DNA from 2 places in the Modestobacter lapidis genome. Region 1 is predicted to be linked to the other one. Evidence: riboswitches for the same ligand, from Rfam matches in the RefSeq annotation. Region 1 holds a riboswitch; the other holds the start of a gene.

What was found. A riboswitch is a leader RNA that binds a small molecule or an ion and turns the genes downstream of it on or off. The one in region 1 is predicted to bind thiamine pyrophosphate.
Region 2: another riboswitch for thiamine pyrophosphate. It lies ahead of ACYVG5_RS10090 (purine-cytosine permease family protein); the one in region 1 lies ahead of thiE (thiamine phosphate synthase).

The regions. Positions count from the first base shown of each region.
Region 1 is NZ_BAAGVS010000004.1:4,533-12,091, reverse strand. Features, by position in the region: gene ACYVG5_RS07045 (hypothetical protein) at 261-1,253, shown strand; gene ACYVG5_RS07040 (hypothetical protein) at 1,953-2,264, shown strand; gene ACYVG5_RS07035 (response regulator transcription factor) at 2,261-3,325, shown strand; gene ACYVG5_RS07030 (cobaltochelatase subunit CobN) at 3,429-4,838, opposite strand; partial or broken gene ACYVG5_RS07025 (cobaltochelatase subunit CobN) at 4,921-5,129, opposite strand; TPP riboswitch at 5,207-5,319, shown strand; gene thiE (thiamine phosphate synthase) at 5,309-5,968, shown strand; gene thiO (glycine oxidase ThiO) at 5,965-7,101, shown strand; gene thiS (sulfur carrier protein ThiS) at 7,092-7,292, shown strand; gene ACYVG5_RS07005 (thiazole synthase) at 7,384-7,559, shown strand, end outside.
Region 2 is NZ_BAAGVS010000007.1:15,247-22,805, forward strand. Features, by position in the region: gene thiO (glycine oxidase ThiO) at 1-839, opposite strand, end outside; gene thiE (thiamine phosphate synthase) at 875-1,516, opposite strand; gene ACYVG5_RS10090 (purine-cytosine permease family protein) at 1,513-2,847, opposite strand; TPP riboswitch at 2,837-2,948, opposite strand; gene ACYVG5_RS10095 (acetoacetate--CoA ligase) at 3,038-5,041, shown strand; gene ACYVG5_RS10100 (amidase) at 5,038-6,303, shown strand; gene ACYVG5_RS10105 (MFS transporter) at 6,404-7,510, opposite strand.

The DNA of each region.
Region 1 (7,559 bases):
CCTGCACCGTACCGGCACCGCAGAGTTCGCCTTCGCGTACCGCGCCACCGCGATGCTGTCCTCGCCGACCGTCGCGCCGCAGGTAACGGGCGGACGCTGGGGTGGTGAACAAAACCGGTCTCGCGTTCCGCTCGGCGCCCTGACACCCGGCGTCTGTCGTGCGGTGCGCGCCACCGGCGTCGGTCATGGTGGTCGCGAGACACGGCCACCGCGACGTTCGCCGTGCCGTCGGCACCGCGTGCGCTGCGTAGATTGGCGCGGTGTACGACAGCGTCACGACCTGGCGGCTCTACTCCGCCGAGCAGAGCATTCCGCTCGGGCAACCGCTGACAGACGTCGACGCCGCACGGGCTCTCGTGCGACGGGTGAAGCGGTCGGCGTGGTGGCGCGACAACATCGCCTACGACGTCCGGGTGAGGACGCACATCCGGGGACGCGAAGCAGCTGGGTGGATCAGCTCGTATGCGCAGTCGGCCGGTCTGGGCCAGTCCACGTCGTGGACCATCAGCCTGCACCCAATGATGCTCAACGACCTGATCGTGTTCCACGAGCTGGCGCACTGCATCGCTCCACGCTGGCAGTACTCCGGGGGCCGCCGCAGGGACGGTGAGCTGACCAACCACACCGAGCGCGCCTCGCATGGCGACGGGTTCGCCGCCGCGCTGGCCGAGCTCGTCGGTCAGTTCGGGACGGTCACCCACCACGACGAACTGCGCCTGGCGTACCACCACTTCGACGTTCCGGTGCTCTCCTTCGAGGAGTACCGGGCCGCGGTGGAAGACAGCCTCCTCGCCGAGCGCGACATCCTGGCGATGCACCGCGAGATCGAGGAGCGGTTCGCCACCCAGGCGCGAATCAGCCCCGGATTCATCCCGCAGTGGACCTGGGGGGATCGGCTGCTGAGCCTGCGCCAGCGCGCCGGCGCGGGAACCCGCGGGCGCATGAGCAGGGAACATCTGGCCCAGCTGATCTCGCGTGTCGAGCGTTGTTCACCTCGCGACGTCCAGCGGCTGGAGGCGGCGCAGCACCTGCCACAGGACCCGCGCCTGCGCAGGATCGCCATGTGCATGGCCGTCGCCCTGTGCCTCGACCCGATCTACGCCCGACACCAGATGGGGCTGGTGCGGTGGGAGTGCGGCGTCGAACTGCACGAGCTGGCCGCGATCAACCCCGACTGGGTGGAGCTCGTGGAGTCGATGAACTTCCAGATGGCGGCGCGGCCACCGCGTTGGGTCATCGACGGTGATCGCTGAGGCCGATGCCGTTCAGCAGTGACGGCCGGCATCATGGCCGGCCCGCAGCGCTATTGTTCGCCGTGGCGGCGTGCCACCCCGCCTGCCGTAGCTGACCTGCGGCGCACGAAGAGCGTGGGCCGCGACGGACGGCGATGCCGCCCCAGTTGCGTCTCAGGTAGCTACAGACGCGTTGCTATACGTGGAGAGACAGCGCCTGACTCGCGAGTCAGCATGCTCGTCGTCATCTCGATGGCGACCCACGCGTCGCCGTAGACGATCGCAGGATCAGCGATGCGTCGGCCCCTGTGAGTGAAGGCCGCGCTCGAGTGCTGCGTCGCCGTACAGGCGGTATCCGGCGGGTACGCCGGGGCAGCGAAGGTGTGTTCTCGACGGGCTTCCGCCGCCCGCAACGTGACATCAGCGACTCATGTCCCGTCGTCGCGATCGAGACAGACCGGAGCCCTCGTTGGTGCTCCACCCACGGACAACAGGGGGCTGACACCACAACTCACCTCGGCCGCCGCTTCGCGACACATCTGGTCGAGCGCCGGAGCATCCCAATTTTCGGCGAGGTGTCACCAAACGGCTCCGAAAAGCGCCTTCTCCCGGTGAGAGCGACTACTCACCAGCGGAGCAGGGATGTGCGGTCAGCCGGGACGACGGAGAACGGCAGCGCCTGCGCCGGCACCGTCCCACGCATCCGCTGCTGGCCGCGCCGTGCTGCAAGCCTTCGTCGACAGCTACGGCGGCACAACCCACCAGCTGCTCACCGACCTGGCCGACGTCATCGGCGCCAGTATCGCCTACGTCGACCGGCCCACCGTCGAAGCCCACCTCGAGCGGCCCCTGTCCGACCGGGAGTGGGCCGCCACCACCCAGCAGTTCACGGCCATGGCCTTCGACGACCACGTCGGAGACGCCGGCAGCCTCCGCACCGACTGGATCGAAGACGTCCTTGCCAGGGCCGGCGTACCCGGTCGTGGCCACACCGGTCAGCCGGTCGCCGCATCTCCACTGGGCGGGGCATGAGCGCCACCCGGACCTGCCCGGCCTGCGGCTACAGCGGCACGTACGCCAGCGACGCCCTCGCTGACGTCCACCACGCGCGCCATTCCTGCGCGAAGCACCGGCAGGCCATCGAGCGAGCACGTCGCCGTGTCCAGCGCGCTCAGGGTCGGGTGAGGCGGGACTGCACTCATCCGCGTGCTCGGCACGTGCACGGAACCCGCGTCGCCTATGTGAAGGACCGCTGCCGATGCACCGACTGCACTGCCGCCAACACCGCGGCCGGCCGTGCCGTGCACCGCGCGCAGGCCTTCGGCCGATGGCGACCGTTCGTGGACTCGGCCCCGGTGCACGAGCACATCCGAGCCCTACGCGCCGCCGGCATCGGCGTCGAGCAGATCGCCATGCTCGCCGGCATTTCCACCAGCCACGTCCGCGACCTGGCCGACCCCGGACGGGACGGCAACCCAAGCATCCGGCGGGTCCGGCCAGAGACCGCCCACCAGGTTTTGCGCATTCGGATCGACCAGGCCAACCGGGCGCCGCGCAGTCACGTCGGCGCCACGGGCACTCGTCGCCGCCTGCAGGCCCTGATCGCCGTCGGATGGCCCCACGACGAGCTGGCCGCCCGGCTCGGCCGAAGCTCCGCCGGCCTCCGACGCAGCATGCTCAGCGACTCCGTCACCGCGCAGACCGCGCAGGACGTCCGCGACCTCTACGAGCAGCTGTGGAACTTGAGCCCACCGCAGTCCACCAACGACCAGCGCGCCGCGGCTGACGCCGCCCGGGCCCTCGCCGCGGAATACGGCTGGCTGCCACCTCTGGCCTGGGACGACGTCGACACCGACCCAGACCCTCGACACCACGATGATCGCGCAGAGACGGACGACGACCTCGACGAGATCGCCATCGAGCGTGCCCTCGCCGGCGACGGCGTCCGCCTCGAGCACCTGACCCCCGCTGAGCAGGACGAAGTCGTCCGGCGCCTCACCGAACGCGGCAAGTCCATCCGCGACATCGCCCAACAGCTCGCCACGACCAAACGCACGATTTCCCGACGGCGTGCGTCCATCAGCGCCGCGTGACCAAGCACGGTCCGGGGAGGGGGCCGGGCTATGGATTCATCGGCGCCGGGCCGACGGCTGTCCGCGCCCTGTCCCGTCCGACGACCTTGCAGCGGCCCTGCCCTCAACCCATCCGTCCCGCCCCTGGGGGCCATCTCAGCGAGCGGCTGCCGGCAGCTCGACGACGCCGTCCGGTGCTACGGGCGGATGCCCGTAACAGGCCGGCCGGCCAGGGTGGTGACCATCTCAACGGCGGCGTCCCAGTACCGCTCGTCGGCAGCACGTTGATCAGTCCGCGCAGCGGCGAGCCCGACGGCCCGGCGGGCACGTAGCCGCCCTCGAGGGCATGCAGGGTCGCGTCGAGCTCGTCGGTGGTGCGCGCCAGCCGCGGCACCACCTCGTCGGCGGCGAAGCGGAGGACGGCGGCAACCTGGTCGTCGTCCCGGTCGAGCACCTCGCGCACGACCTCATAGACCGCCTCGGCCGTCCAGCCGCGCGCCTCCATGGCCCCGACGAGAGCCTCCGCCTGCGCCTCGACGGCGTCCGTGGCGTGCAGGCCGGCGGCGCCGTCCTCGGTCAGTCCCAGTGCCTCGCGCAGGCCGGGCAGCGCGACCGCGCCGCCCCAGATCTGGCGGGCACAGAGCATCGCGAGCACCAGGTCGACGCGGTTCTGCCCGGCCGGCGGGGACCCGAGCACGTGCAGACCGTCGCGGATCTGCGAGTCCTTGATCTCGCAGAGCCAGCCGTCGACGTGCAGGATCATCTCGTCGAAGTGATCGTCCTCGGGCCGCTCGTTCAGGCCGAGGTCGTGATCGAGCTTCGCGGCCTGCAGCAGCGTCCAGATCTGCGCTCGGACGGCGGGCAGCTTGGCCGGATCCATGGCTGCGACGTTGGCGTGCTCGTCGAGCAGCTGCTCCAGCCGGGCGATGTCGCCGTAGGTCTCGGCGCGGGCCATCGGCGGCACCATGTGGTCAATCAGCGTGGCGTGCGCCCGGCGTTTGGCCTGCGACCCCTCGCCGGGGTCGTTGACCAGGAAGGGGTAGATCAACGGCAGGTCGCCCAGCGCGGCGTCCGGCCCGCAGGAGGCGGACATGCCCACGTTCTTCCCGGGCAGCCACTCGAGGTTGCCGTGCTTGCCCACGTGCACCAGGGCGTGCGCCCCGAACTCTGACCGCAGCCACCGGTACGCGGCCAGGTAGTGGTGCGACGGCGGCAGATCCGGGTCGTGGTAGATCGCGATCGGGTTCTCCCCGAAGCCGCGCGGCGGCTGCACCATGACCACCACGTTGCCTGCCCGGAGTGCGGCGAAGACGATGTCGTCACCGTCCACGAACAGCGAGCCGGGTGCGGGGCCCCAGTGCTCCTCCATCGCCTCCCGCAGGTCGGCGGGCAGTGTGTCGAAAAAGGCGCGGTACGCGGCAGCCGGGATGCGCACCGGGTTGCCGGATAGCTGCTCCTGGGTGAGCCAGTCGGCGTCCTGCCCGCCGGCGGCGATGAGGGCGTGCACCAGCGCGTCGCCGTCGAGGTCGGCCACACCCGGGCAGGGCGTCGGGGCCGTCGAAAGGACCGATGTCGTAGCCCTGGCCGGCCATCGCGGCGAGCAGCCGGACGACCGATGCGGGGGTGTCGAGACCGACGGCGTTGCCGATGCGGGCGTGCTTGGTGGGATAGGCCGACAGCATCACGACGATTCGCCGCTCGGGGGCGGCGTGTGCCGCAGCCGGGCGTGCGCCACCGCGGTGCCGGCCACGCGGGCGGCCCGTTCGGGATCAGCGACGTAGTGCGTCAGCCCGTCGTCGTCGGTCTCCTTGAAGGAGAACGGCACGCTGATCAGACGGCCGTCGAACTCGGGGATCGCAACCTGATTCCCCCGGCGAGTGGTTATGGTGGCGGCACATGGCCGAGGCCATGTGCGGGAGCTCGGGACTCACCGGGCTGAGAGGGCTGCTGACGTGCCGCCGACCGCTGGAACCTGACCGGGTAATGCCGGCGTAGGGAGCGATCATGACGACGTTCGGCACCGTCCCCGCCCGACGACTGGGTGGACTGCACGTGCTCACCGACGCCCGCGGCGGGCAGCGCGCGCTCGAGGCAGTCGCCGCCGCCGTGGCCGCCGGCGCGCCGGTGGTCCAGGTGCGGGCGAAGGAGTGCACCGACCGCGAGCTCTACGACTTCGCCGCGGCGGTGGTCGCGATCTGCCTGCCCGCACGCGTGACCTGCCTGGTGAACGACCGGGTCGACGTCGCCCTTGCGGTCGGTGCCGCCGGCACGCACCTGGGCGCCACCGACCTGCCCGTCGCGGCGGCCCGCCGGGTCGCCGGGCCGGACCACCTCATCGGCGGCACGGCACGCGAGCCGGAGCGTGCGCGGCAGCTCGTGGCCGAGGGCGCGGACTACCTCGGTGTCGGACCGGCCTGGCCGACGACCACCAAGACCGGCCTGCCGGCCGCACTCGGCCCGGCCGGGCTCCGGGCGGTGGCCGAGGCGGTGGACGTGCCGGTCGTCGCCATCGGCGGGGTCACCGCCGAACGGGTGCCGGAGCTGCTCGCCGCCGGCGCCGCGGGGGTGGCGGTGGTCGGGGCGATCGCCGCGGCGGCCGACCCCGGAGCTGCCACGCGGAAGCTCCTCCGGGCCCTGGCCGGCGCATCCGGAGGCAACCGGTGACCGGCCCGACTCCCGATGTGGTGGTCGCCGGCGGTGGGCTGATCGGGCTATCGCTGGCCTGGCGGGCCGCCCAGCGGGGCCTGTCGGTGACCGTGGTCGACGACGCACCCGGGAACGGCGCCTCGGCGGCCGCCGCAGGCATGCTCGCACCGGTGACCGAAGCCGGATACGGCGAGGACGCCCTGCTGCGTCTGGGGCTGGCGTCGCTCGCGCGCTGGCCGACGTTCGCCGCCGAACTGGAGCAGGCCAGCGGCCTGCCGGTGGGGCTACGAACCGCAGGCACGCTCGTAGTGGGCTTCGACGACGACGACATGCGCGAGCTCGACGCGCTGCACGCCTTCCAGCAGGAACTCGGGCTCAACGCCGAGCGGCTGACACCACGGGCCGCGCGCCGCCACGAACCGTCGCTGACCCCCCGGGTGCGCGGCGGGCTGCTGGTGACCGGCGACCACTCGGTGGACGGACGGGCGGTGCACACGGCGCTTTTGGCCGCCGCGGCGTCCGCAGGCGTGCAGCTGGTGAGCGGCCGGGTCGACGCCGTCCTGGTCGACGGCGGCCGGGCGACCGGATTGCAGCTGGCCGGCGGCGGCACGGTCCCCGCCGGCACCGTCGTCCTCGCGCTCGGCGCACACAGTGCGGCCCTGCCCGGTGTCCCGCCGCTGCCGGTCCGGCCGGTGAAGGGCCAGATCCTCCGGCTCGCCGGCGCGGCCGGGCTGCTCGATGGCACGGTGCGCGCCCTGGTCCGCGGCCGGCGGGTCTACCTCGTGCCCTACGCCGGGAACCGCTTGATCGTCGGCGCCACCACCGAGGACCGCGGCTTCGACGCCACGGTCACGGCCGGAGGCGTGCACGACCTGCTGCACGATGCAATCGACGTCGTCCCCGGCGTAACCGAGCTGGAACTGGTCGAGGCCCTGGCCCGGTGGCGCCCGGGCACGGCGGACAACGCCCCGCTGTTGGGCCCCTCGCGACTGCCCGGTCTGGTGCTGGCCACCGGCCACCACCGCAACGGCGTCCTGCTCACCCCCGTGACCAGCGAGGTCCTCGCCGAGCTCCTGGCCACGGGTCGACTGCCCGAGCTCGCCGCGCCCTTCACGTCCGACCGATTCGAGCAGGAGATGCCATGCAGGTGACCGTCAACGGCGCGGCGGCCGAAGTGGCCGACGACGCCACCGTGGCCGAGCTGGTCGCCGCCCACAGCACCGGGCACGACCGCGTCGCGGTGGCACTCAACGGCGACGTCGTACCGCGTACCGGCTGGGCGCAGACCCCACTGACGGCCGGTGACAGCGTCGAGGTGCTCGCCCCCACGGCAGGAGGATGACCATGGCCATCAACGGCACCCCCACCGGCGCGGGCGCGGCGATGCCCGCGCTCGCACCCGCCCTCGCCAGGAGGAGGCCGCCGACCCGTTCGTGCTCGGTGGGGAGACGTTCACCTCCCGGCTGCTGCTGGGCACCGGTGGCGTTCCCAGCCTGGAGGTGCTCGAGCGGGCCGTCCGTGCCTCGGGCACCCAGCTGGTCACCGTCGCGCTGCGCCGGGTCGAGGCCTCCGCCAGCGGCTCCATGCTGGAGGTGCTCGACCGCAACGG
Region 2 (7,559 bases), on a different contig from region 1:
CGGGCGTCGAAGCCGCGGTCCTCCACGGTGGCGCCGACGACCAGCCGGTCGCCGGCGTAGGGCACCAGGTAGACGTGCCGGCCGCGGACCAGCGCCCGCACCGTGCCCTCGAGCAGCCCCGCGGCGCCGGCCAGCCGCAGGATCTGCCCCTTCACCGGCCGCACCGGTACGTCGGGGGCGCCGGGCAGCCGCCCGCCGTGCGCGCCCAGGGCCAGGACGACGGTGCCCGCGGCCAGCGCCGACCCATCGTCCAGCTGCACGCCGGTGGCCCGGCCGCCCTCGACCCGCACCCCGGCGACGCGCCCCCGGACCAGCACCACCCCGGCGGCCGCCGCGGCGGCCAGCAGGCCGGCGTGCACCGCCCGGGGGTCCACCGAGTGGTCGCCGGCCACCTGCAGCGCGCCGCGCAGCCGGGGGGTGAGCGAGGGCTCCCGGCGCCGCGCCTCCCGCGGGGTCAGCCGTTCGACGGCCAGGCCGAGCTCCCGCTGGTAGGCCAGCAGCGCATCCAGGGCCCGCTGGTCGTCGGCGTCGAAGCCGACCACCAGGGTGCCGGCCGTGCGCAGCCCGACCGGCACGCCGCCGGCCTCCTCCAGCTCGGCGGCGAACGCCGGCCAGCGCTGCAGCGAGGCCAGGCACAGCCGTAGCAGCGCCTCCTCGCCGTAGGAGGCCTCGGTGACCGGCGCGAGCATCCCGGCGGCGGCCCGGGACGCCCCGGCGCCGGGGGCGTCGTCCACCACGGTCACCGACAGCCCGCGCTGCGCCGCCCGCCAGGCGATCGACAGCCCGATCAGCCCACCCCCCGCGACGACGACCTCGCGCGCTTTTTCGGGATGAAGCACGCGCGCTTCATCCCGAAAATGCGCGCTGGGGGCGGTCATCGGGAGCCGGCCAGGGCGCGGGCCAGGGCGTCGAGCAGCTCCCGGGTGGCGGCCGCCGGGTCGGGTGCGGCGCTGACCGCCGAGACCACCGCCACCCCGGCGGCGCCGACGGCGACGAGCTCGGCGACCCGGTCGGCGGTCACCCCGCCGATGGCGATGACCGGCACCGCGACGGCGGCGGCCACCGCGCCGATCCGGGCCGCGCCCAGCGCGTCGGGCAGGCCGGTCTTCGTCGTGGTCGGCCAGGCCGGGCCGACCCCCAGGTAGTCCGCGCCCTGGGCGACCAGCGCCGCGGCGCGCTCCGGGTCACGGGCGGTGCCGCCCAGCAGGTGGCCGGGGCCGGCGACCCGGCGGGCGGCGTCCAGCGGCAGGTCCTCGGCGCCCAGGTGGGTGCCGTCGGCGCCCACCGCGAGCGCCACGTCGACGCGGTCGTTGACCAGGCAGGTGGCGCCGGCCGGCGCGCAGATCTCCACCACCCGGCGGGCGAAGTCGTGCAGCACCCGGTCGGTGCAGTCCTTGGCCCGGACCTGCACCACCGGCGCGCCCGCGGACACCGCCGCGGCGACGGCGTCCAGCGCCGCCCGGCCGCCGCGGGCGTCGGTCAGCACGTGCAGCGGGCCCAGCGCCCGGGCGCTCACCGGGCGGCCCGGGAACGGAGCGTGCCGGGCAGGGTCACGACGAGGGTGAGCAGGCCGGCGACGGCGAGGCTGACCAGCGACGCCGACCACCCGTTGGCCGGGTCGATGCCCAGGTCGGCCTGGCGCGCGGCCCACCACGCGGTCCAGCCGGCGCCCGGCCCGGCGAAGGAGGTGGGCAGCGTGAGCTGGTAGGCCACGAAGCCGGCTGCCCACGGCAGCAGCAGCAGCGGCCGGGCCGGCGCGGTGTCCGAGACGTTCCACGCGCCCCTCGGCAGCACGAAGTAGACCAGCACGAACACCGCGACCAGCGGCACGAACACCGCGCCGATGAGGAAGAGGAACGGCTCGTAGGCCGCGACGTCCAGCACCAGGGCCACTCCGGTGGCGACCGTGCCGACCCCCAGCGCGAGCACCCGGCGGTCCAGCCGGGCGACGAGGTTCTGCGCCGACACCGCCGTGGAGTAGACGTTGGCGAAGGCCTCGTCCACCTCCACCACCAGCAGCACCAGGACGGCGAGCAGCCCCAGCGGCACGGCCAGCAGGGCGTCGATGACGTCCAGCCCCGCGCGGCCGTAGGCGACCAGCGCAACCGCGCCGAGGGTGAACATCGCGACGGTGGCCAGGCCGTACCCGACCGTGGCCCCGGCGAAGGCGACCCGGCCGCTGCGCACGTGCCGGGTGTAGTCGGCCACCAGCGGGAACCAGGAGACCGGCAGGGCGATGACGACGTCGGCCGCCGTCCAGAACGACGTCGCGACCCCGTCGGTGACCGGCGGCAGCGGCTCGGCGAGCACCTGGACGAAGAGGTAGGCGACCGCGGCGAGCGCCAGCCACACGGCGTAGCGGGCCAGCAGCCGGACGACGCCCAGCGGCCGCAGCGCCATCAGCGTGGCCAGCACGCCGGCGCCGAGAACGAACGGCCAGCGCGGCGCGTCCAGCGCCCGGGAGGCCGCCTCGGCGATGATCACGATCTCGAACGTCGCCCAGCCGGTGCACTGCACCAGGTTCAACACGGTGGGCAGCGCCGAGCCGTGCCGGCCGAGCAGCCCGCGCAGCAGCACCATCCCCGGAACCCCCTCCCGGGCGCCGGCGGCCGCGCCCAGGCCCAGCAGCAGCGAGCCGATCACCGCGCCGACGGTGATCGCCGCGACCGTGACGCCCAGCGACCGGTCGGGCAGGACGACGAAGGTCGCCGCGACCGGGAGCAGCAGGCTGATCCCGAGGTTGCCCCACAGGCCCAGGGAATCGCGCAGGCCCAGGGTGCGCGCCGGCGCCTGGTCCAGGGTGATCGGCGCGTCGGCGCCGGTGGGTGCGGCTGTGCTGCTGCTCATGATCGCTCCCTACGCCGGCATTACCCGGACAGGTTCCAGCGGTCGGCGGCGCTGTCAGCCGCCCTCTCAGCCCGGTGACCCGAGCTCCCGCACACGTGCGTCGCCGACTCTAGGTCCTGGCCGGTCGACCGTGCACGGCGGCCCGCCGCCGACGCTCCCGCCCGCGCGCCGGCCGTGGCAGGGTGCCCCCGTGACCCCCGACACCTCTTCCGGGCCCGAGGTGCTGTGGCGGCCGACGCCGGAGTCGATCACCGCCAGCCGGCTCGGCCGGTTCGCCGCCTGGGTCGGCGGGCGCCGGGGCCTGGACCTCGGCAGCCCGCCCGACTACAACGCGGTCTGGCGCTGGTCGGTCGAGCACCTGGACCAGTTCTGGGCCGACCTCGCGACCTGGACCGACGTGCTCCCCGACGTCCCCGACGACCGGGTGCTGACCCGCCGCGGGATGCCCGGCGCCGCATGGTTCCCCGGCAGCACGCTGAACTACGCCGAGCAGGCGCTGCGGCACGCGACCGACGCCCGTCCCGCGCTGATCGCGGTGGCCGAGCGTTGCGCATCGAACAGCGGCGAGCCGGTGGAGATCGGCTGGGCCACGCTGCGCGGGCAGGTCGGCGCCTTCGCCGGCACGCTGCGCCGGCTGGGCGTGCAGCGCGGCGACCGGGTGGCCGGCTACCTGCCCAACGTGCCCGAGGCGGTGGTCGCCTTCCTCGGCGCCGCCTCGATCGGCGCCGTCTGGTCGTCGGTCGCGCCCGATTTCGGCACCCGCAGCGTGCTGGACCGCTTCGCCCAGATCGAGCCGGTGGTGCTGGTCGCCGTCGACGGCTACCGGTGGGGCGGCAGGCCGCACGACCGGCGGGACGTCGTCGCGGAGCTGCGGGCCGCGCTGCCCAGCGTGCGGACGACGATCGCCGTCCCGAGGCTGTTCCCGGAGGAGATCCCCGACGGCGCGCTGCCGTGGGCCCAGGCGGTCGCCGACAGCTGCGACCCGGAGTTCGAGCCGCTGCCCTTCGACCATCCGCTGTGGATCGTCTACTCCTCGGGCACCACCGGGCTGCCCAAGGGCATCGTGCACGGGCACGGCGGGATCGTGCTCGAGCAGCGCAAGCAGGCCGACCTGCATCTCGACGTCGGGCCCGGCGACCGCTTCTACTGGTACGCCTCCACCGCCTGGATCATGTGGAACATCGCCACCTCGGCGCTGCTGACCGGCGCCACCGTGGTCGTGTACGACGGCGCCCCGGCGTACCCGGCCGTGGACGCGCAGTTCGCCCTCGCCGCCCGTGTCGGCGTCACCTACCTGGGCACCAGCGCCGGCTACCTGTCCGCCTGCGAGAAGGCCGGGGTCCGGCCCGGCGACACCCACGACCTGTCGGTGCTGCGGGGCATCGGCTCCACCGGGTCGCCGCTGCCGGCCTCGACCTACCGCTGGGTGTACGACGCGGTCGCCCCGGACGTCCTGCTCGGCTCGCTGTCCGGGGGGACCGACGTCGCCACCGGGTTCATCGGCAGCTCGCCGCTGCTGCCGGTCACCGCCGGCGAGCTGCAGCGGCCGATGCTCGGCGTGGCCGCCGCCGCCTGGGACACCCACGGCCGGCCGGTGGTCGGTGAGCTCGGCGAGCTGGTGGTCACCGAGCCGATGCCGTCGATGCCGCTGCACTTCTGGAACGACCCCGACGGCGCCCGGTACCGCGAGGCCTACTTCGAGACCTGGCCCGGGGTGTGGCGGCACGGCGACTGGCTGGAGGTCACCGGGCGCGGCACCTGCCTGATCACCGGCCGGTCGGACGCCACGCTCAACCGCGGCGGCGTCCGGCTGGGCACGGCGGACATCTACGCCGCGGTCGAGGCGATCCCGGCCGTCGTCGACTGCGTGGTGCTCGGTGTCGAGCAGCCCGAGGGCGGCTACTGGATGCCGTTGTTCGTGCAGCTGGCGCCGGGGTACGAGCTCACCGACGCGCTGGTCGCCGAGATCCGTGCGGCGATCCGGGCGAACGCCAGCCCGCGGCACGTTCCCGACGAGGTCGTCGCCGTACCCGGCGTGCCGCACACCCGCACCGGCAAGCGGCTGGAGGTGCCGCTCAAGCGGCTGTTCCAGGGCGTGCCGGCGGAGAAGGCGCTGAACCCCGGTGCGGTGGACGACGCCGCGGTGGTCGCCCACTACGTCCGGCTGGCCCGGGAACGGACGCCGGGCCCGTGAAGGGCCGGTCCGGCGCGGACGGCGACGCCGACGTCGCCGTTCGCCGCCGCCAGGTGGCCGCCGCGATCAACGCCGTCGTGACCCCGATCGAGCCGCCGCTGCCGCACGCCGCGGACGGGCCGCTGGCCGGCGTGCGGGTGGGCGTCAAGGACAACATCGACACCGCCGGGGTGCGCACCACCTGCGGGTCGGCGTTCTTCTCCCAGCGGGTGCCCGATGCCGATGCGGTGGTGGTCACCCGGCTGGTCGAGGCCGGCGCCCAGGTGGTGGCCAAGCTGAACCTTTCCGAGTTCGGGGTGGGCATGACCTCGCAGAACTCGGCGTCCGGGCCCTGCCGGAACCCCTGGGACCTCGGCCGCATCCCCGGCGGGTCCAGCGGTGGTGCGGGGGCGGCGGTCGCCGCCGGGCTGGTCGACCTGGCGCTGGGCACCGACACCGGCGGGTCGGTGCGGCTGCCGGCGGCCGCCTGCGGGGTCACCGGGCTGCGGCCGGGGCTGGGCACCGTGCCCGACGCGGGCACCTTCCCGATGTGCGAGCTGGTCGACACGGTGGGGCCGCTGGCCCGCACGGTGGAGCTGGTCGCCCGGGCGTTCGCCGTCCTGGCCGGCCGGGCGGTGCGCGAGCCCTCGCCGGCTCCGCCCCGCCGGATCGGGCTGCCCCTGCCCGCGGCCGACGAGGTGGACGACGGCGTCGCGGCGGTGGTCGAGCGGGCCGCCCGGGTGTTCGCCGACGCCGGGTCGGAGCTGGTGCCGGTGGAGGTTCCGGGGCTCGGTGCGGCGCAGAGCGTGCTCTACACGATCATCTACGCGGGGCTGCCCGACGTGCACCGGGAGCGGCTGCAGCACCCGGAGCTCTTCCACCCCGACACGCTCACCCGGGTGCTGCTGGGCAGCGGGCTGACCGACGGCCACCGCGACGAGGCGATGGCCGCGCGGGCCGAGTACCAGCAGGCCATGGAGGAGGTCTTCGACTCCGTCGACGTGCTGCTGACCCCCACCCTGCCGGTCGACGTCCCCCGGATCGACGCCGACGGGGACGTGCTGGCCCTCACCCGGCGGCTCGCTTCGTCCACCGCCCCCTGGTCGCTGCACGCCGGCCCGACCCTGGCCCTGCCCGTCGGCCGGCATCCCGTCTCGGGCATGCCGGTGGGCGCGCAGCTCACCGCGGCGGTCGGCGGGGAGAACCTGCTGCTGGACGCCGGCGCCTTCTTCCAGGCCCGCACCTGCTGGCACCAGGCCCGGCCGCCCTGCTCGGTGGACTGAGCCCCCGCCCTCCCCGACGATCATGGAGCTGGGGGGTGGACGCGCCGTCCCGCGTCGGCGTGTCGCTCCCGAGGCGCCATGATCGTCGAGAGGCGGGGCCTCAGCGGGGGAGCAGGCGGGGGAGGGCAGCGGCCAGCAGCAGCGACAGGACGGCGACCGCCGCCAGCCCGCCGAGCGCGTAGCCGGCGAACACCGCCAGCGCGGCCAGCTCGACGCCGACCCCGGACACCGAGGTCACCGTCGCCCGGGCCGGCCCCTCGATCGCCGCCTGCAACCGGCTCTCGGCGACCACCAGCACCAGCCGGTAGAGCGCGTACCCGACGGCGACGGCGACCAGCCCGGCCGCCGCGGCCAGCGCTGCGGCGACGACGAGCGCGGCCCCCGAGCAGCCCAGCGCGACGGTCAGCGTGCGTGGCCGCCACGCCGTCGCCCGGCCACCGAGGGCCGCCCCGGCGGCGCCGGCGAGCGGGATCCCGAGCACGGCCAGCGGGGTGACCGCCACGGGGACGCCCCAGTCGCGGGCCAGCAGCGGGAAGTACTCCTCCACCGCGTCCAGCCCGCCGAGCAGCACGACCAGCAGCACCGCCGCCCGCACTGCCGGGCGGTGCACCGCCTCGGTGACCCCGCTGCGCAGCACCGCCCACCAGCCCGGCTCGTCGTCCGGGCCGGTCGCCGGTGGGCGGGGCGCCTCGGGCAGCCGGGCGGCCAGGCCGGCGGCGACCAGGCAGCCGGCCACGCTCGCCCAGCCCACCAGGGGGAAGCCGCCCAGGGCGTACAGGCCCGCGGCCAGCAGCGCGGTGGGCAGCTGGGACAGCAGCTCCATGGCGCTGACCCAGCCGTAGACCCGGCCGAACTGGTCGGCGGCCCCCGCGGCGGCCAGGCCGTCGTGCAGCAGGGCCTCCAGCGCGCCGGACACCAGCGCGGCACCCAGCGCCCAGACGACGAAGCCGGCCGCGAAGCCGGGCGTCCCGGGCCACGCCGTCCACAGCACGTAGGCCAGCGCCTGCAGCACTCCGGCGGCGACCAGGGCGGCGCGCCGGGAGAAGCGGTCGGCCAGCGCGCCCGAGGGCACCTCGGCCAGCACCGCGGTGACCGACCAGAGCGCGAGCAGCGCGGAGACGTCGGCGTCGCTCAGCCCGGTGCCGGCGAACAGCAGGGCGTACAGCGGGTAGAGCGGCACGACGTCGGCGACCAGCGTCCACACCACCGTGCGGCGGGCCAGCGTCCGGGCGGCGGGCGGCAGTGCGTGGGTCCGG